3 regions of the Streptomyces sp. ME19-01-6 genome follow, and region 1 is predicted to be linked to each of the others. Evidence: predicted binding sites of a transcription regulator. Region 1 holds the regulator's gene; each other region holds the start of a gene.
The links. Region 1 encodes HspR, which represses chaperone genes until heat shock. Its sites were predicted from a motif close to TTGAGNNNNNNNNNCTCAA; they were not measured.
Positions count from the first base shown of each region.

Region 2: the regulator HspR is predicted to act here: its motif matches at 5,084-5,102, upstream of clpB (ATP-dependent chaperone ClpB).
Region 3: the regulator HspR is predicted to act here: its motif matches at 2,243-2,261, upstream of lon (endopeptidase La).

Region 1 covers NZ_JARAXF010000005.1:3,373-9,831, forward strand. The annotation lists gene PV419_RS13320 (BTAD domain-containing putative transcriptional regulator) at 1-2,685, opposite strand, end outside; gene PV419_RS13325 (Uma2 family endonuclease) at 2,759-3,406, opposite strand; gene PV419_RS13330 (heat shock protein transcriptional repressor HspR) at 3,550-4,053, opposite strand; gene dnaJ (molecular chaperone DnaJ) at 4,064-5,239, opposite strand; gene grpE (nucleotide exchange factor GrpE) at 5,276-5,923, opposite strand; gene dnaK (molecular chaperone DnaK) at 5,920-6,459, opposite strand, start outside.
Region 2 covers NZ_JARAXF010000024.1:124,180-130,638, forward strand. The annotation lists gene PV419_RS37845 (pyridoxal phosphate-dependent aminotransferase) at 1-110, shown strand, start outside; gene PV419_RS37850 (hypothetical protein) at 406-1,617, shown strand; gene PV419_RS37855 (YbjN domain-containing protein) at 1,657-2,193, opposite strand; gene clpB (ATP-dependent chaperone ClpB) at 2,427-5,018, opposite strand; gene PV419_RS37865 (pyridoxamine 5'-phosphate oxidase family protein) at 5,163-5,567, shown strand; gene PV419_RS37870 (cupin domain-containing protein) at 5,623-5,991, opposite strand; gene PV419_RS37875 (YciI family protein) at 6,260-6,459, shown strand, end outside.
Region 3 covers NZ_JARAXF010000003.1:244,757-251,215, forward strand. The annotation lists gene lon (endopeptidase La) at 1-2,220, opposite strand, end outside; gene PV419_RS07685 (RNA polymerase sigma factor) at 2,394-2,993, shown strand; gene PV419_RS07690 (zf-HC2 domain-containing protein) at 2,990-4,165, shown strand; gene PV419_RS07695 (ABC transporter ATP-binding protein) at 4,162-4,962, shown strand; gene PV419_RS07700 (hypothetical protein) at 4,959-6,296, shown strand; gene PV419_RS07705 (hypothetical protein) at 6,293-6,459, shown strand, end outside.

The DNA.
Region 1 (6,459 bases):
CCAGTGCGGATCGATGCGTTGCAGGGCCTCCCCGTAGAGCCGTTCCGCCTCGGCCAGCTCTCCCTCCCGCAGCGCGATGTCCCCGAGCCCGCGCAGGGCCGCCCCCAGGCAGGTCGGGCTGCCGGCGCGGCGGGCCAGGTCGGCGGCGCTCGCGTAGTCGGCGTGGGCCGCCGCCGGGTCGTCGAGGTGGTCGCCGCGGTTGACCAGCAGGTCGGCGCTGTCCTCCAGGGCCCCCAGCTCTCCGGTGAGGGCGAGGGCCTCGTCGGTCAGCGCGATGGCCCGCGCACGGTCGCCCCGCCCGCCCGCGAGGCCGGCCAGCACGTCCAGGGCCAGCGCGGTGCCCCAGCGGTCACCGAGCGAGCGGAACCCCTCGGCGGCCGTGACGAGGGCGCGCTCGCCCGCCTCGGCGTCTCCCTCGCCGAGCGACCCGAATCCCGACACGTACCGGGCGACCGCCCGTGCCCACGGTTCGGGGCAGTCGCGTTGGGACGACACGAGCGCGAAGGCGCTCCGCGGGTCGGTCCCGGACGCGTTCCGCATCAGCCACAGGAGCAGAGCGGCCGGGTAGCGGCCCGCGCGGGTGCCCGGCCAGGCGGCGGCCAGCGCCTTCTCGGCCGCCGCGCGATGCCGCCGCCAGACGGGTCGTCCGGCGGTGCCGGACGCCGCGAGCAGCACGCAGATCGCGTACTCCTCGCCGAGCCCCTCCGGGGCCGTGTCGCCGACCATGTCGAGCAGCGTGATCGCGTACGGGGCGACCGAGGCGGAGGCGCCGCGGATCCACAGGTAGGTCGAGGCCGAGGCGAGCAGTTCCAGGGCCGTCGCGAGGTCCGTAGTCTCAACCGCCCAGCGCAGGGCCGCCAGCAGGTTGTCGTGCTCGGCCGCGAGGACCCGCAGCCACTCCAGCTGCTCGGCCCGGCGCAGGTGCGGGTCGGCGGTCCGGGCCAGGTCCAGGAAATACCGGGCGTGGGCGTGCCGTGCCGACTGGCGTTCGCCCGCCTCGTCCAACCGCTCGGCGCCGTACGCGCGGATCGTCTCCAGCATGCGGTAGCGCCCGCCGCCCGCGGCCTCCAACAGCGACTTGTCGGCCAGCGACTCCAGTGTCTCGCCCTCCGTGCCGCACACCCGCAGCGCGGCCTCGGCCGTCGCGCCGCCGGCGAAGACCGTGAAACGGCGCGCGGCGCGTTGCTCGGGCTCCGAGAGCAGGTCCCAGCTCCAGGCGACCACCGAACGCAGCGTCCGGTGCCGCCCGTCGGCAGTACGGCTGCCACGGGCCGCGACCCCGAGCCGGTCGTCCAGCCGACCCGCGAGGTCGTCGAGGTCCAGCGTGCGCAGCCGAGCCGCCGCGAGTTCGATGGCCAGCGGCAGATCGTCGAGGGCGGCGCAGACGCGCCGGACGAGCCGGGGGTCGGCGGTGAAGCCGCGCCGCACCGCGCCGGCCCGGTCGGTGAACAGACGTACCGCCGCCTCGTCGTCGAGCGGCCGCACCTGCCGGACGTTCTCGCCGATGACGCCGAGCGGCTCCCGGCCCGTCGCCAGGACGCGCAGCCGCGGGCAGGTCGCGAGCAGCCGCGCCGCCAGCGCGGCGGCCTCCTCGACGACGTGCTCGCAGTTGTCGAGGACGAGCAGCAGCATCCGGCCCGACAGCGCGGCGATCAGACGGTCTACCGGCGTGTGGGGGCCGCCTCCCGGCTGGAGCCCGTTCCCGCGCAGGCCGAGCGCGGCCAGCAGCGCCTGGGGCAGGCCCGCGCCGTCGCGCAGCGGAGCCAGCTCCACGAAGCACACCTCGCCCTCCGCGACCCCCGCGACCTCCACCGACAGCCGGGTCTTGCCGACCCCGCCCGGCCCGACCAGCGTGACCAGCCGGGCCACCCGCAACAGCTCGGCGATTTCGGTCAGCTCCTCGGCCCGGCCCACGAAGGACGTCAGCTGGGCGGGCGGCGCGACGGGCGAGGGCGACGGGTCGGCGCTCAGCAGCTCCCGGTGCAGCGCGGCGAGTTCGGCCGAGGGATCGGCGCCCAGTTCCTCGGCCAGGCGCCTCCTGGTCTCCTCGAACACCACCAGCGCCTCGGCCTGCCCGCCCTCCGCGAACAGCGCGCGCATCAGCAGCCCCGCCGGCCGCTCCCTGAGCGGATGGCGGCCGACCAGCTCACGCAACTCCGGTACGGCCGCGCGATGCTCGCCGAGCCGCAGCTCGCCCTCGACCCGGTCCTCGAGCGCCCCGAGCCGGAGCTCCTCCAGCCGCACGGCGGCGGACCGGGCCGTCTCGCCCCCGTCGACCTCGGCCAACGCGGGCCCCCGCCACAGCTCCAGCGCCTCGCGCAGCAGCGCGACCGCCCGCCCGGGGTCACCGTCGCCCAGCGCGGCCCGGCCCTCCCGGGCCAGCCGCTCGAACCGGCAGGCGTCCACGTCATCGGGCGCCACCACGATCCGGTAGCCCGCTCCGGCCCGCTCGATCGCCGCCGCCGGGCCCAGGGCAGTGCGCAGCCTGGACACCTGCGACTGCAGCGCGTGCGCCGACAGCGCTCCGCCCGGGTCGAGTTCGTCGGCCAGCCGGTCGATCGACACGACCTCTCCGGGACGGACCAGCAGCAGCGCCAGCAACGCCCGTCGGGCCGGCCCGCCCAGCGCGGCCTCGGCCCCGTCGTCGCGCCACGCCCGGATCTCGCCCAGGATTCCGAACCGCATGCCGGTGATTATGACGACGGCTCAGCGCACTCCCGCCACCGACCCGGCGACGGGAGTCAGGACCCGTGCGCCGTCACGTCAGACGCGGGCCGGTGATGTCCTCCGTGATCGCGAAGCCCTTCACCGGGCCCTCCGGGATCTGCACCTCGGTGCCGTACGGAACACGGATGGAGGCGGCGTACGTCTCCTCCCCCGGGGAGGGGGAGGTCAGCACGGTCACCGTGCCGTGGTTGTCGTAGTCGTCGATCAGAACGTAGACGGGGATGCCCGCGCGTGCGTAGGCGCGGCGCTTGCGGACCCGGTCGCGCTGCTGGTTCTCGTGGCCGGGGGAGACGACTTCGACGACGAGCTTCACGGTGGAGGCGGTGAAGCCCAGGCCGTCTTCGGTCCGGCCCTCTTCGGCGTCTCTGGGCGCTACGAACACATCAGGGATCAACACCTTCATGCCGTGGATGACATTCATGTCGTGGTACGCGGCGAAATCAGTCTCGTCCAGGTGTCTCTCGACGGCACGGCGCAGTCGATTGATGGTCAGACCATGGCTAAAACGTCCGGTCGGCGACACCTCGATGAACCCCTCGACAATCTCCGCGCGAAAGCCCTCAGGGAGTTCCAGAGACTTCCACGCCTGCCACAGGGCCTCATCGAGACCAAGTTCGGTGGGAAGCATGTCCTCAGGCACCTCCATCGTCGTAGGCGCCTCGTGGGCGAGAGCGGTCATGGCGCAGCACCTCCTCCTCAAGTGTGGGCCAGGAGCGTCCGTGCGGCACGGACAACCCCTCACGCTGGCAGAAAAGAGGCCCGACGACCGACGGATCGGTCACCGGGCCACTCGATGGGGTGAGGCCGGGGCGGGGCCGGAGGCTACTCCGGCCGCTTGGGCTTCGGCCGCCACACCACCAGCGCGCTGGTCTGCCGGACCTGGTCGTAGGGGACCAGGTCGCGGCGGTAGGAGGCGTGGACCGCGGCTTCGCGCTGTTGCATCGCCGCGGCCGCGCCCTCGACCGCGGACTGGAGTTCGGCGACGCGCTCCTGCAGGGCCGCGACCTGGTTCTCCAGTTCGATGATGCGCTTGATGCCGGCGAGGTTGATGCCCTCGTCCTGGGAAAGCTGCTGCACCTGGCGGAGCAGCTGGATGTCGCGGGCGGAGTAGCGGCGCCCGCGGCCGGCCGTGCGGTCGGGGGAGACCAGGCCCAGCCGGTCGTACTGGCGCAGGGTCTGGGGGTGCAGCCCGGAGAGCTGGGCGGCGACCGAGATGACGTACACCGGGGACTCGTCGGTCAGCTCGTACGGGTTGCGGCTCCTGGCCCCGCCCGTACCGCCCCTGCCTCCGGGCCCTCCTGGGCCTCCGGGCCCTCGGCCATACATCTCCATCGGGTCACGCTCCCTTCGCGGACTGGAACAGCTCCGCCCGCGGGTCCTCCCCCGCGGTCGCCTCCCGGTACGACTCCAGCGCCTCGCGCGCCTTGTCGCTGAGGTCCTTGGGGACGGTGACCTCGACGGTGACCAGGAGGTCGCCGCGGGTGCCGTCCTTGCGCACGGCGCCCTTGCCGCGGGCGCGCATCGTGCGGCCGTTGGGCGTGCCGGCCGGCAGCTTCAGGGTGACCGGGGGACCGCCGAGCGTGGGGACCTTGATCTCGCCGCCGAGTGCCGCCTCCGGGAGGGTGACGGGCACGGTGATGGTGAGGTTGTCGCCCTTGCGGCCGAAGACCGGGTGGGGGGCCACATGGACCACCACATACAGGTCGCCGGCCGGCCCGCCGGTCTCGCCCGGGGCGCCCTTGCCGCGCAGCCGGATCCGCTGGCCGTCGCTGACGCCCGCGGGGATCCGGACCTGCATGGAGCGGGCGCTGCTGGCCCGGCCGCTGCCCTTGCACACCTCGCAGGGGTTCTGTGCGATCAGGCCGCGGCCGCGGCAGTCCACGCACGGGTCGGTGAGCGAGAAGCCGCCCCCGCCGCCGCGGCTGACCTGGCCGGTGCCGACGCAGGTCGGGCACACACGCGGGGTGCCGTTCTTGTCGCCGGTGCCCGAGCAGGCCTTGCACGGCGCGGGGCTGGGGATCCGCAGCGGGACCGTGGCCCCCTCCACCGCCTCGGTGAAGCTCAGCGTCACCTCGTTCTCGATGTCCTGGCCGCGGCGCGGCTGGGCCCGGGTGGAGGTGCCGCGGTTGAAGAGGCCGCCGAAGACGTCCCCGAGGCCGCCGCCGAAGCCGCCCGCGCCGCCGCCTCCGGGCTGGGCGCCGCCGAAGAGGTCGCCCAGGTCGAAGTTGAAGCTGCCGGTGCCGCCCGCGCCCGGCCCCGGGCGGAATCCGCCGGTGCCGAACAGGGCGCGCGCCTCGTCGTACTCCTTGCGCCGCTTGGGGTCGCCCAGGACGTCGTTCGCCTCGGAGATCTCCTTGAAGCGCTCCTCGGCCTTGGCGTCGCCCTTGTTGGCGTCCGGGTGGAACTCGCGGGCGAGCTTCCGGTACGCCTTCTTGATCTCCGCCTCGGTGGCGTCCTTGGGGACGCCGAGGACTTTGTAGTAGTCCTTCTCCACGAAGTCCTTGGTGCTCATCCTCGACGTCCCTCCTCTCCTGCCATCGCTGTCACGTCAGCCCTCGTCCGGGCCACCGCTCTCCTCGTCCGGCGTCTCGTCCCCCTTGGGCTGGGCACCCGGCTGGGGCTCGGCGACCGCGACCCGCGCCGGGCGGATCGTACGCTCGCCGATTCGATACCCCGGCTGCAGAATCTGCACGCACGTGGTTTCGGTGACGTCCGGCGCGTACGAGTGCATCAGGGCCTCGTGCACCAGCGGGTCGAAGGGCTCGCCCTCCGTGCCGAACTGCTGGAGGCCCATCTTCCCCGCGACCGCCTCCAGCGATTCGGCGACGGACTTGAAGCCGCCGACGAGCTCGCCGTGGTCACGGGCGCGGCCGATGTCGTCGAGCACGGGCAGCAGCTCGGTCAGGAGGTTCGCCACGGCGATCTCCTTGACCGTGACCCGGTCCCGCTCGACCCGGCGCCGGTAGTTCTGGTACTCCGCCTGGAGCCGCTGGAGGTCGGCCGTCCGCTCGTTGAGCGCGGTACGGACCTGGTCCAGCTGGGCCTGCATGGCCACCTGCTCGAGGTCCCCTGCGGGGGCTGCCGGGCCCGCCTTGTCGGCGGACCCGGCACCACCTTTGGCCGCATCGTCAGGGGTCTGTGCGGCCTCGGAGGGGACGTCGGGCTGCTCCTCGAAGCCCGGGGTCTCCTCCGTCACGCGGCACCACCCCGACCCTTGTCAGCCTTCTCGTCGTCCACGATCTCGGCGTCCACGACGTCGTCGTCGGCCTTGGCCTGGCCGTCGCCGGCCGCACCCGCCGCACCCGCCGCGCCCGCGCCGTCCGCCTGGGCGTTGGCGTAGAGCGCCTGGCCCAGCTTCTGGCTGACGGCCGCGACCTTCTCGGTGGCGGTGCGGATCTCGGCGGTGTCGTCGCCCTTGAGCTTCTCCTTCAGCTCGCCGAGCGCTTCCTCGACCTCGGTCTTGACGTCGCCGGGGACCTTGTCCTCGTTGTCCTTGAGGAACTTCTCGGTCTGATAGACCAGCTGCTCGGCCTGGTTGCGGGTCTCGGCGGCCTCGCGGCGCTTGTGGTCCTCCTCCGCGTACTGCTCGGCCTCGCGCATCATGCGGTCGATGTCGTCCTTCGGCAGCGCGGAGCCGCCGGTGACGGTCATCTTCTGCTCCTTGCCGGTGCCGAGGTCCTTGGCTCCGACGTGCATGATGCCGTTGGCGTCGATGTCGAAGGTGACCTCGAT
Region 2 (6,459 bases), on a different contig from region 1:
TCTTCTACGACCACCGGGACCAGGGCGCCCCCTTCGTCCGCTTCGCGTTCTGCAAGCGCGAGAGCGTCCTCGAAGAGGCCGCGACCCGCCTCAAGAGCCTCTCGGACTGAGACCGGGCCGTCCGGCCCGCGCCGGTATCCGGAACGCTGTGCCCCGAACGGTGGGCGACACCGAAGCCCTCCCGCACCGAGATCCGCGCGGCGCGGGCGGATGTCCGGTGCAAGGAAGAGACCGGCCAGTCCACCTCGGCAGGCCGGGCCATCGCCTCGATCGCGCCCGCCCCGTATGGGTCACCCAGGTCGCGGGCGGGGGCGCGATCACGCAAGGTCGTGGTGTGCCGGGCCCCGCCGCATTCCCGGGGCTCGGCACGCGACAGCCGCGTGTACCCCCCTCCGGAGGTGCCCCGTGTCCGCCGACACCAGCGCGCCCATACGGGCCCCGGAGCCGCCGGCGCCGCCCCCGGTTCCCCGCGGCGCCACGGCCCGCCTGCGCGCGTCGCTGCGCCGGGCCGCGCCCGCCCTGGGGCTGTACGCCGCCGGCCGGCTGATCGGGCTGGTGTGCCTGGCGGTCTGGGCCGGGCGGGCCGGTAAGCATCCGCGTACGCTGCTCGGCTACTCCTGGGACAGCGTCTGGTACGTGGGCATCGTCCGGCACGGATACGACAGCGGCCTCCCGCCTGACCCCGCCAAGCACGGCGCCCCCTTCAGCGACATGGCTTTCTTCCCACTGTTCCCGATGCTCATGCGCACCCTCACCACCGTCCTGCCCCTCACCGCGGTGACCGCCGGTCTTGTGGTCGCCTGGCTGGCGGCGGGGGTGGCGGCCTGGGGGATCTACGCCGTCGGGGAGCTGCTGCACGGGCGGCGCGTGGGCACGGCGCTGGTGGTGCTGTGGGGGCTGCTGCCGCACGCGATCGTGCAGTCCATGGCGTACACCGAGCCGCTGCTGACCGCGCTCGCCGCCTGGTCGCTGTACGCGGTCCTGACCCGGCGCTGGCTGTGGGCGGGGGCGCTGGCCTTCCTGGCCGGGGCGGCCCGGCCCAACGGCATCGCCGTCGCGGCGGCCGTGTGCTGCTGCGCCGCCGCCCACCTGGGGCGGCGCCGGACGGCACGCGGGGCCGGGGCCTGGCGGGTGTGGGCGGGGGCGGCGCTCTCGCCGCTGGGCTGGCTCGGCTATCTGGCCTGGGTGGGCTGTCGGCGCGGCAGCTGGCGCGGCTACTTCGCCGTCCAGGACGAGTGGGGCTCCCGGTTCGACTTCGGGGTGAGCGTCCTGCGGTTCGTCCGGTCCCTGCTCATCAGCAAGGCGTCGTTCACGTACTTCATGGCCCTGGCGATCCTGAGTGTCGCGCTGGTGCTGTTCGCGCTGCTCACCGCCGACCGGCCGCCGCTCTCACTGCTCGTCTACACGCTGGTGCTGATCACCATCACCTTCGGAGGCAGCAACTACTTCGCCTCCAAGCCGCGCTTCCTGCTGCCCGCCTTCCCGCTGCTGCTCCCGGTGGCCATAGCGATGGCGAGAGCCCGGCCGCGCACCGCCGTACTGACCGGCGGCGCACTGGCCGGGCTCTCCTTCGTCTACGGGACGTACCTGCTGGCCGTGGCCCGCATCCCCATGTGAGCAGGGAACAGCTCGGGCCGGGGCAGGGCGGCGGCGCCGTCAGGCCTCGTCGTCGCCCGGCTTCTCGTCGCCGTCGGACTCGATGTCGGCCTCCAGGCCCAGCGCTTCGACCAGCCACTTGTCGAATTCGATCGAGGCCCGCACCCAGCTGACCGTGCTGGACACAAAGTGCTCCAGGCTGACGCCGGTGCCGATCAGCATCTGCGCCTCACCGATCAGCCGGACGGTGCCGTCGTCGTTGGTGTGGCTGTAGACCTTCGGCCACAGCGTGCGACGGTTCCAGTCGTCGATCGCCTCGAGCAGGCGCGGCTTCTCGTCGATCTCGTGCGGCCGGTCGTAGAACGTCCGGACCGAGAAGACCTGCTGCTCCTCCTCACCACGGAACATGAAATAGGTGCGGAACTGCTCCCACGGCGCGGCGAGGTCCCCCTCCTCGTCGACGACGTACTTCAGCTCCATCTGCTCCAGCAGCTGCTTGACCAGGTCCTGGTCGGGCAGCACGGGGCCCGTCGGACCCGTCGGTTGCGGCTCGGGCTGGCCCCCGAAATTCGGAATCGAGGACGGGTCGATGCTCACCGTGGATTTCCCTTCGTCTGGATACCGCCATCCTCCCTCACACCCGCCCCCACCGTGCAAGCCCGGGCGAACTGTTCCGGGGGGATCCGATCCACGGCGGCCCCCCGAGAGCACAGTCAGCCCACCCACGGCCCGCGCCCAGACCCGCGCGCGGGCCCGCGGCGACCACCGCCGCGGGCCGCCCGGAGGCCGCTTGTCGCGCTTGCCGCGCCTTGTCGCGCCTGCCGCCGCTCCTACTGCGCCGGGCCCACCAGCAGGTCGTCGCCGATCCGGTCCACCCGGACCGTGTCGCCGTCCCTGACCTCGCCCGCCAGGATCTCCTTGGCCAGCCGGTCGCCGATCGCCGTCTGGATCAGCCGGCGCAGCGGCCGCGCCCCGTACGCCGGGTCGTTGCCCTCCTCCGCGAGCCAGGCCAGCGCGGCCGGGGTGACGTCCAGCTTCAGCTGCCGCTCGGCCAGGCGCTCGGCGAGCCGGTCGATCTGCAGCTCGGCGATGCGGGCCAGCTCGGGCCCGCTGAGCGCGGTGAAGACCACCACGTCGTCCAACCGGTTCAGGAACTCCGGCTTGAAGGAGGTCCGCACGGTCTCCAGCACGCTCTGCTTCTTCTCCTCCTCGCTGAGCAGCGGGTCCACCAGGTACTGGCTGCCGAGGTTGGAGGTGAGGACCAGGATGGTGTTCCGGAAGTCCACGGTCCGGCCCTGGCCGTCCGTGAGCCGCCCGTCGTCCAGGACCTGCAGCAGGATGTCGAAGACCTCGGGGTGGGCCTTCTCGACCTCGTCCAGCAGCACCACGCTGTACGGGCGGCGGCGCACCGCCTCGGTCAGCTGGCCGCCCTCCTCGTAGCCGACGTAGCCGGGCGGCGCGCCCACCAGCCGGGCGACGCTGTGCTTCTCGCCGTACTCGCTCATGTCGATGCGGACCATGGCCCGCTCGTCGTCGAAGAGGAAGTCGGCGAGCGCCTTGGCCAGCTCGGTCTTGCCGACGCCGGTCGGGCCGAGGAAGAGGAACGATCCGGTCGGCCGGTCCGGGTCGGCGATGCCGGCCCGGGTGCGGCGCACCGCATCGGAGACGGCCCGTACGGCCTCGTTCTGGCCGATCAGCCGCTTGCCGAGCTCATCCTCCATGCGCAGCAGCTTCTGGGTCTCGCCCTCCAGCAGCCGCCCGGCGGGGATCCCGGTCCAGGACGCGACCACATCGGCCACATCGTCGGGGCCGACCTCCTCCTTGACCATCGTGCCGCGGCCCTCCTGGACCTCGGCCTCGGCCTCGGAGGCCTCCTCCAGCTCGCGCTCGAGCGCCGGGATCTCCCCGTACAGCAGCTTGGAGGCGGTGTCGAAGTCCCCGTCGCGCTGGGCCCGCTCGGCCTGCCCGCGCAACTCGTCGAGCTTCTCCTTCAGCTCGCCGACCCGGTTGAGGCCCTGCTTCTCCTTCTCCCAGCGCGCGGTCAGCCCGCGCAGCTCCTCCTCCTTGTCGGCGAGGTCGCGGCGCAGCTTCTCCAGCCGCTGCCGACTGGCCTCGTCGGTCTCCCGGGCGAGCGCCATCTCCTCCATCTTCATCCGGTCGACCGAGCGCTGGAGCTCGTCGATCTCGACGGGCGAGGAGTCGATCTCCATGCGCAGCCGGGACGCCGCCTCGTCGACCAGGTCGATGGCCTTGTCGGGGAGGAAGCGGGAGGTGATGTAGCGGTCGGACAGGGTGGCGGCGGCGACCAGCGCGCCGTCCGCGATCTGCACCTTGTGGTGCGCCTCGTAGCGGCCCTTGAGCCCGCGCAGGATGGCCACCGTGTCCTCGACGGTCGGCTCGGCGACCAGCACCTGCTGGAAGCGGCGCTCCAGCGCGGCGTCCTTCTCGATCCGCTCGCGGTACTCGTCGAGCGTGGTGGCGCCCACCATGCGCAGCTCGCCGCGGGCGAGCATCGGCTTGAGCATGTTGCCCGCGTCCATCGCCGAGTCGCCGCCGGCGCCCGCGCCGACCACGGTGTGCAGCTCGTCGATGAAGGTGATGATCTGCCCGTCGCTGGACTTGATCTCGGCCAGGACGGTCTTCAGCCGCTCCTCGAACTCACCGCGGTACTTGGCGCCCGCGACCATCGCGCCCAGGTCCAGCGCCACCAGCCGCTTGTTCCGCAGGCTCTCGGGCACATCGCCCTTGACGATCCGCTGCGCCAGGCCCTCCACCACGGCCGTCTTGCCGACGCCGGGCTCGCCGATCAGCACCGGGTTGTTCTTGGTGCGCCGCGACAGCACCTGCACGACGCGGCGGATCTCCTGGTCCCGGCCGATGACCGGGTCGAGCTTGCCGTCGCGCGCGGCGGCGGTGAAGTCGGTGCCGAACTTCTCCAGGGCCTTGTACGTGCCCTCCGGGTCCGTGTTGGTCACCCGCTGTCCGCCCCTCGCCTTCTCGAACGCGGCGAGCAGCTTCTTGGCGCCCGCCCCCTGTTCCGCCAGCAGCTCCCCGGCCCGGCCGCCCTTGGCGGCGATGCCGATCAGCAGGTGCTCGGTGGAGACGTAGTCGTCGCCCAGGTCCTTGGCGCGCTGCGCGGCGTCCGCGAGCACCGCCAGCAGCTCGCGGTTCGGCTGCGGCGGGGCGACGGTCGACCCGCGCACACTGGCCAGCCCGGCCAGCAGCCGCTCGGCGCCGTCGCGTACGACGGCCACGTCGGTGTCCACGGCCGCCAGCAGGTCCATCAGATTCTCGTTGTCCTGGCCCTGCAGCAGGGCCAGCAGCAGATGCGCGGGCGTCAGGTCCGCGTGTCCCGCGGAGACGGCGCGGTCATTGGCGGCGCTCACCGCCGCCCGGCTCTTGTTGGTCAGCTCGGCGTCCACGTCCCCGTGCTCCTCCTCATCGCGCTGGCGGCACCCAATCCCTGCCGCACCCAACATCCGTAAAGTTGAGTCTATTCCACTCAAGTGTGAAGGGTCGAGAGAGCAACGGTCTTGATCGATGACAGAGTCGATAGATTGGCCGTCATGGCCCTCGACCCCCGCGACCCCGGCCCCGCCTACCTCGCCTTCTGGCGCGAGCGCCATGTGTGCACCCTGACCACACCGCGCCCCGACGGCACGCCGCATGTGGTCCCCGTCGGTGTGACATACGACCCGACGGCCGGAATCGCTCGCGTCATCACCAACAAGCACAGCCGTAAGGTCGCCCACATCCAGGCGGCCGGCCCCTCCGGCGCGCCCGTCGCCGTCTGCCAGATGGCCGGGAAGCGGTGGGCCACGCTCGAGGGCCGGGCGGTGATCCGTACCGAGAAGGAGCTCATCGAGGACGCGGAGCGGCGCTACGCCGCGCGCTACGAACGCACCCCGTCCCCCAACCCGGACCGGGTGCTGATCGAGATCACGCTCACCAGGGCGCTGGGCCGGGCGTGAGCACGAGGGGCGACGCCGAGCCGCGCCCGGCGACGCCCCCTTCCCCCATCGCCATTCAGCTCGGACCTTTCGCCTGCGCGTACTCGGTGGCCATCTCGCCGGCGAAGTCGTACAGGACGACGGCCTCGTCACCGACCACCCGGGCGTCATGCCCCGGCGGGACGACGAAGACATCGCCGGGTCCGACTTCGGACTCCGCCCCGTCGTCCATCCGGATGCGCATCCGCCCCTGGGTCACGATCCCGCGGTGCGGCACCTGGCAGCTGTCCGTCCCGGCTATCTCCCGGACGGACTCCGTCCAGCGCCAGCCGGGCTCGAAGGTGCCTACGGCGAAATCGAGACCGCTCAGGTGCAGGACCTCCAAGTGGCCCCGGGGAAAGTCGCGCCGCTCGTCGGGCTTTTCGATCGTCTTGACTTCCAACATGGCGGTACCTCCTGTGCCGTACTCCCATCGTGCGCCTCGAACGGCCAGAAGCGTGCATCCTCATCACTCATCCCGGTGCCGATGCCCCGCCGCCCGCGGGTGACGCACCCTGATCCACACATCCCGCGCCCGCCGCCCCGCCCGGGCCCGGCGGGAGGAAAACTCCTTCAAGAGTTTTTGCCGGAGCTGTCGATCCGGCCTTCTCCCGTTCGACGCAAGGGTGAGAGGCAGGGAGAGCCCCCGCCCTCACCTCCCCCAGGAGTCACCCATGCCGCGCTTCATGACGCTGATCCGCATCGACGAGAAGAACGCCCCCGCCGAGGGCCCCAGCCCCGAGCTCATGGAGCGCATGGGCGCGCTGCTGGAGGAGATCACCAAGGCCGGGGTGATGCTGGACACCGCCGGGCTCACCCCGACCTCCGAGGGCACCCGGGTCACCTGGTCCGGCGGCAAGCTCAGCTACACCGA
Region 3 (6,459 bases), on a different contig from region 1:
CTTGACGCCGCCGATGGGCAGCACCCGCCCGGTCAGCGAGACCTCGCCGGTCATCGCCACGTCCGGGCGCACCTGGCGGCCGGAGAGCAGCGAGGCCAGGGCCGTGGTCATGGTGATACCCGCGCTCGGGCCGTCCTTGGGCACCGCGCCCGCCGGGACGTGCAGGTGGATGCCGCGCTCCTTGAGGTCACCGACCGGAAGCTCCAGCTCCGCGCCGTGCGAGCGCAGGAAGGAGAGCGCGATCTGGGCGGACTCCTTCATCACGTCGCCCAGCTGGCCGGTGAGGGTCAGCCCCGCGCCGCCCGTCTCCGGGTCGGCCAGGGACGCCTCGACGAACAGCACATCGCCACCCGCGCCGGTGACCGCGAGCCCGGTCGCCACGCCCGGCACGGCGGTGCGCCGCTCGGCCGGGTCCTGGGCGGACTCGGGGGTGTGGTGCGGACGGCCGATGAGCGGCCGCAGCTCGCCGGTGCCGACCGTGAAGGGCAGCTCGCGCTCGCCCAGCTCGTGCTGGGCCGCCACCTTGCGCAGCAGCCGCGCGATGGAGCGCTCCAGGGTCCGTACGCCCGCCTCGCGGGTGTACTCCCCGGCCAGCTTGCGCAGCGCGTCGTCCTCCAGCGTCACCTCGCCCGGCTCCAGGCCGGCCCGCTCCAGCTGGCGGGGCAGCAGGTGGTCGCGGGCGATGGTGACCTTCTCGTCCTCGGTGTAGCCGTCCAGGCGCACCAGCTCCATGCGGTCGAGCAGCGCCTCGGGGATGGCCTCCAGGACGTTGGCCGTCGCGAGGAAGACCACGTCGCTCAGGTCGAGTTCGACCTCCAGGTAGTGGTCGCGGAAGGTGTGGTTCTGCGCCGGGTCCAGGACCTCCAGGAGGGCCGCGGCGGGGTCGCCGCGGAAGTCGGAGCCGACCTTGTCGATCTCGTCGAGGAGGACGACCGGGTTCATCGAGCCCGCCTCCTTGACGGCTCGTACGATCCGGCCGGGCAGCGCCCCGACGTATGTACGCCGGTGGCCGCGGATCTCCGCCTCGTCGCGGACGCCGCCGAGCGCGACGCGCACGAACTTCCGCCCCATCGCGCGGGCGACCGACTCGCCCAGCGACGTCTTGCCGACGCCGGGCGGGCCCACCAGAGCCAGCACCGCGCCGCCCCGGCGGCCGCCGACCACACCCAGGCCGCGGTCGGCGCGGCGCTTGCGCACCGCCAGGTACTCGGTGATCCGCTCCTTGACGTCCTCCAGGCCCGCGTGGTCGGCGTCGAGCACGGCCTTGGCGCCGGCGATGTCGTACGCGTCCTCGGTGCGCTCGTTCCAGGGCAGCTCCAGGACGGTGTCCAGCCAGGTGCGGATCCAGCTGCCCTCGGGGCTCTGGTCGGAGGCCCGCTCCAGCTTGTCGACCTCCTTGAGCGCGGCTTCCCTGACCTTCTCCGGCAGGTCGGCGGCCTCCACCCGGGCCCGGTAGTCGTCGGACTCGTCTTCCGGGTCGCCGTTGAGCTCGGCCAGCTCCTTGCGGACCGCCTCCAGCTGCCGCCGCAGCAGGAACTCGCGCTGCTGCTTGTCGACGCCCTCCTGGACATCCTTGGCGATCGACTCGGCGACGTCCTGCTCGGCGAGGTGTTCACTCAGCCAGCCGACGGCCAGCTTGAGGCGCGCCACCGGGTCGGCCGTCTCCAGCAGCTCCACGCGCTGCTGGACCGACAGGAACGGCGAGTAGCCGGAGTTGTCGGCCAGCTGGCCGACGTCGTCGATCTGCTGCACCCGGTCCACGACCTGCCAGGCGCCGCGCTTGCGCAGCCAGCTGGTGGTCAGCGCCTTGTACTCCTTGACCAGCTCCGAGACGGCACCGGGCAACGGGTCCGGAACGATCTCCTCGACCTGGGTGCCCTCCACCCACAGGGCGGCCCCGGGACCGGTCGTCCCCGCGCCTATGCGCACCCGGCGCACCCCGCGGATCAGCGCGCCCGGGTCGCCGTCGGAGAGCCGGCCCACCTGCTCGACCGTGCCGAGCGTGCCCATGCCCGCGTACGTCCCGTCGATGCGCGGCACGAGCAGGACGCGCGGCTTGCCGCCGCCGCTGCCGCTTGATCGGGCGGCGGCCTGTGCGGCCTCCACCGCGGCTCGTACCTCACTGTCGGACAGGTCCAGCGGCACCACCATGCCGGGCAGCACCACCTCGTCATCGAGGGGCAGCACGGGCAGGGTGAGCGGTGTGGACGTGGAAGCCATGATCTCCCCTTCGGCAGGCAAGTTGAGCTATGCAGACTCAATGCGCGGAGGCCCACCGATGTTCCCGGCCCGTTGTTCGCTCTGAGCGATCACCCGTTCCTGCGGTGCGTCAGCGGAACGTGAACCGTCACCCCTTCGGTAAGCGATAGAGGGGCGTGAGACTGTTCCGCCCGATGGGGTCAGACCGAAGCGACGGGGAGTTGCTGCGAGCCGTCGCGCGGGGAGACGCGCAGGCGCTCGCCACGCTCTACGACCGGCACGCGGGCTGGCTGCACGCGCGCCTCACGCGCCGCTGCCACGACCCCGAGACCGTACGCGAGGTCCTGCAGGACACCTTCGTCACGGCCTGGCGCACGGCCGGCGCGCACCGCGGCGGCGAGGCGGGCGGCTGGCTGTGGACCATCGCCGCCCGCCGCCTCGTCGACGCCCAGCGCGCCGCCACCCGCGCCGCCCAGGCCCAGGCCGCCCACGCCCGCCACCAGCCGGACCCGGCCCACGCCACGGCCCCCTCCGCGGAGGAGCGGGCCCTCGACGCACTGGAGTACGGCGACGTCGGCACCGCCCTCGACCGCCTCTCCCCCGAACTGCGCGCCGTCCTGCGCGCCACGGTCGTCGACGGGCTCACCACCCGCGAGGCCGCGCAGCTCCTCGGCATCCCCGAAGGCACCGTCAAAACCCGCGCCCAACGCGCCCGAAGAGAACTCCGCGCCGCCCTCACCGAGCGGCGCACCACACCCCCGCACCTCCTGGACGCTCTCGGAGGCACCGCATGACGCGCCGGCGACTGACGAACCGCGGCGGCCCCGCCGCCACCTGGCACGTGACACCCGCACACGCGGCGTCCTACGCCGACGGCTCGCTGCCGGAGACCGACGCGTGGTCGGTCGAGAAACACGTCGAGGCCTGCGCGACCTGCGCGGAGCGCGTCTCGGCCGCCGTCCGCGAAGGCGCGGCGGCGCCCGCGCTGGCGGAGATCCGGGCGACGGTGCTGACCTTGGCGGGGGCGCAGGCGCAGGCCCAGGCGCCCAACGATGCGCTTGCCGGGACGGGGGCCGGGGTCGCAGCCGGGGCCGGGGCTGCGACCGGGACCGGGGCCACAGCCGCGACCGCAGCCGCAGCCGGGGTCGGCGGCGCGGCTCCGGCCGTGGGGGCGGCACGACACGGCGGGGAAGCCGTCGCGTCAGGCGCAATGGCCGCCCCCCATACCGCCGGCCGGGAGGGCCCAGCCGGCATCGGCGACGCCGCTCCCGTCGCCGGGCGGCGCCGCTCCCTGCTGGGCCTCGGCCGGGGGCCCGCCCGGGGCCCCCGGGCGTGGATGGTGTGGGCCGCGGGGCCCGCGGTGCGCGGGCCTTGGCTGGTCGCGCTGCTCGTGACGGGGGTCGTCGCGGCCGGGGCCGCGCGGGCCGCGGGGGTCTCCGGTGTGCGGCCGCTGTTGCTGGCGCTCGCGCCCGTACTGCCGTCCGCCGGGGTGGCCGTCTCGTACGGGCGGCACGCCGACCCCATGCATGAGCTCGCCGCGTCCACGCCATCCGGCGGTCTGCGGCTGCTGCTGACCCGTACGGCGGTCGTACTCGCCGTGTCCGTGCCGCTGCTGACCCTCGTCGGGCAGCTGCTGCCCGCGGCCGCCGGGGCGCCCGCGGCCTCGGCCTGGCTGCTGCCCGGGCTCGCGCTCACGCTCGCCGCGCTCGCCCTCGCCTCGTACGTCGGCTGCCGGATCGCCACCTGTGCGGTCACCGCGGGCTGGCTGCTGGCCGTCGGTGCCCCGGCGGCCCTCGCACACTCCGGTGACCCCCAGGGACCCACCCTCGGGGGCGCCGTGTCCGATTCCCTCGCCACTGTCCTCTCCGGCCCCGCCGCTCAGGGCGGCTGGGCAGCGGCGGCGGCTGTCTGCGCGGGGCTGCTGGCCCTGCGCCGTACCTCCTTCGACCATCTGGAGCGCATGTGACCAGCGCCGTCTCCGTCCGTGTCCACGGGTTGACGGTCCGGCACCGCCGGACCACCGCCCTCGACGCCGTCGACCTCGCCTTCGGGACCGGTGTCCATGGCCTGCTCGGCCCCAACGGGGCGGGCAAGACCTCCCTGATCCGCGTTCTCGCGACGGTCGCCGCGCCCACCGCCGGGCGCGTGGAGCTGCTCGGCGGCGACATCTCGGCGCCCGCGCACCGGACCGCCGTACGCCGCAGGCTCGGCTATCTGCCGCAGGAGTTCGGCTACTACCCAGGCTTCACGGTGCGCGAGTTCGTCGCCTACATGGCGTGGCTGAAGGAGATACCGCGCGCGGACGCCCCCGCCGCGGTCGAACGCGCCGTCGCGCGGGTCGGGCTCGCCGACCGCATCGACGCGAAGGTCCGCAGCCTGTCGGGGGGCATGGTGCGGCGCGTCGGCATCGCGCAGGCGATCGTCAACGACCCGGCCGTGCTGTTCCTGGACGAGCCGACGGCCGGTCTCGACCCGGAGCAGCGGGTGGACTTCCGGGCGCTGCTGCGCGAGCTGGGCCGTAACGCGACGGTGCTCGTCTCCACCCATCTGGTGGAGGACGTCGCCGCGGCGTGCACGGAGGTCACCCTCATCGGGTCGGGCCGGGTGGCCTACCAGGGCACACCCCGGGCACTGGCCGAGCTGGGCGCCGAGGCGGAGACCGACGACTTCGGCGACAACCCGATCGAGCGCGGTTACGCCGTGGCGCTGCGCCGCCACCGGGCCGGCCAGGGCGCCTCCGCGGGATGGACGGTGACCCGATGAGCCGGACCCCGACCCTGCGCCCGCGCGTCACGCACTCCGCACCCGAGACCCGCCCCCCGCGCGTCGCCCGTCCCCTGCGCGCCGAGCTCCGCCGCGGCGTCGGACCGCCCGCGGGCGCCGCCGTGCTGGCCACCCTGCTCTTCACCATGTACACCAAGGCCGACAGCTGGCAGACCGGGTGGACGGACACGACCGACATGCTGCGGGCGGCGGGGGCACTGCTCGGCGCGCCGCCGGCGGCCGCGGCCGCGTGCTGGCAGGGCGGGCGGGAGCGACGGCGTGGGACGGAGGAACTGCTGGCCACCGTGGCGCGCAGCCGCCTCCGGCAGACCCTGCTGGCCGCGGCGCCCACGATCGTGTGGCCGGTCGTCGGTTATCTGCTCACAGCCGCCCTATGCCTGCTGGCGACCTGGCCGTACGCGGGCGACGGCCACCCGTTCGTATCGCTGATCGCGGCCGACGCGACGGCCATCGGCTCGTTCGCCGCGCTGGGGTTCGTCGCGGGGCGCGTCGTGCCGTGGCGGCTGGCCCCGCCCGTGGTCGCCCTGGCCGTCTACCTCATTCAACCCTTCATCGGCGTTCAGGACGCCCCCGCCTCCTGGCTCAGCCCCGGCAAGGAGCACATCTTCTCCTGGGACCGGCCGGTGTGGTGGTTCGGGCCCGCCTCGATGGTGTGGACGGCCGGGCTCGCGGCAGCGGCGCTCCTGGCCTACGCCACCCGCCGCCGCGCCCGCGCCCTGGCCCTCGCGCCGCTCGCCGCCGCGGCCACCGCGGCCGTCCTGATCGTGCAGACCGGCGACGGCCTGTGGCGCCCTGACCCGGCGAGCGCGGTGCTGGTCTGCGACGACGGGACGCCGCGCGTCTGCGCGACGCGGGCGCACAGCCACCTGCTGCCGGGCGCGTCCGCGGCGCTGGCCGGGCTGGCGGCGAAGCTGCGCGGCGTACCAAACGCCCCCACCCGCATTGTCGAGAGCCTGGACGACCGCCGGGTGCGCCGCACCGACGCACCGTTGTCCGGCTGGAACTCCTACTTCCGGCGCGGCCGAATGGTCGAGCCGGAGATGTTCGCGGCCAACGCGGCCTTCGGCGCGACGGCGCCGTCCTGCCCCGGCGTCTCCGATATGGAGCGCTACAACGACATCAGCGAGGCCGTCGCCGAATGGCTGGCGCCGATGCCCAGGCCCAAGCGCGTGCCGGCGGGCTGGAACGAACCGGGCTACACCCGCAACCTGAAGAGGCTGAAGACCATGCCCGACGATGAGCGCACGCGCTGGCTCGGCGACTACTTCGCCGCCGTGCGCACGTGCCGCCTTGAGCGGGTGACGGCCCCGTGAACCTGAACCTGCTCCTGTACGCGCGCTCGCGCGCCCTGCCCACGACCATCGTCGTCCTGCTCGCCGCCGCGCCCGCCACCGCATGGTGCGCGGACTGGCTCGTGGCACAACCCGACCTCGGACCGCGGGCCCGCCTGCCGGTCGTCGTCCTCGCGCCGGTACT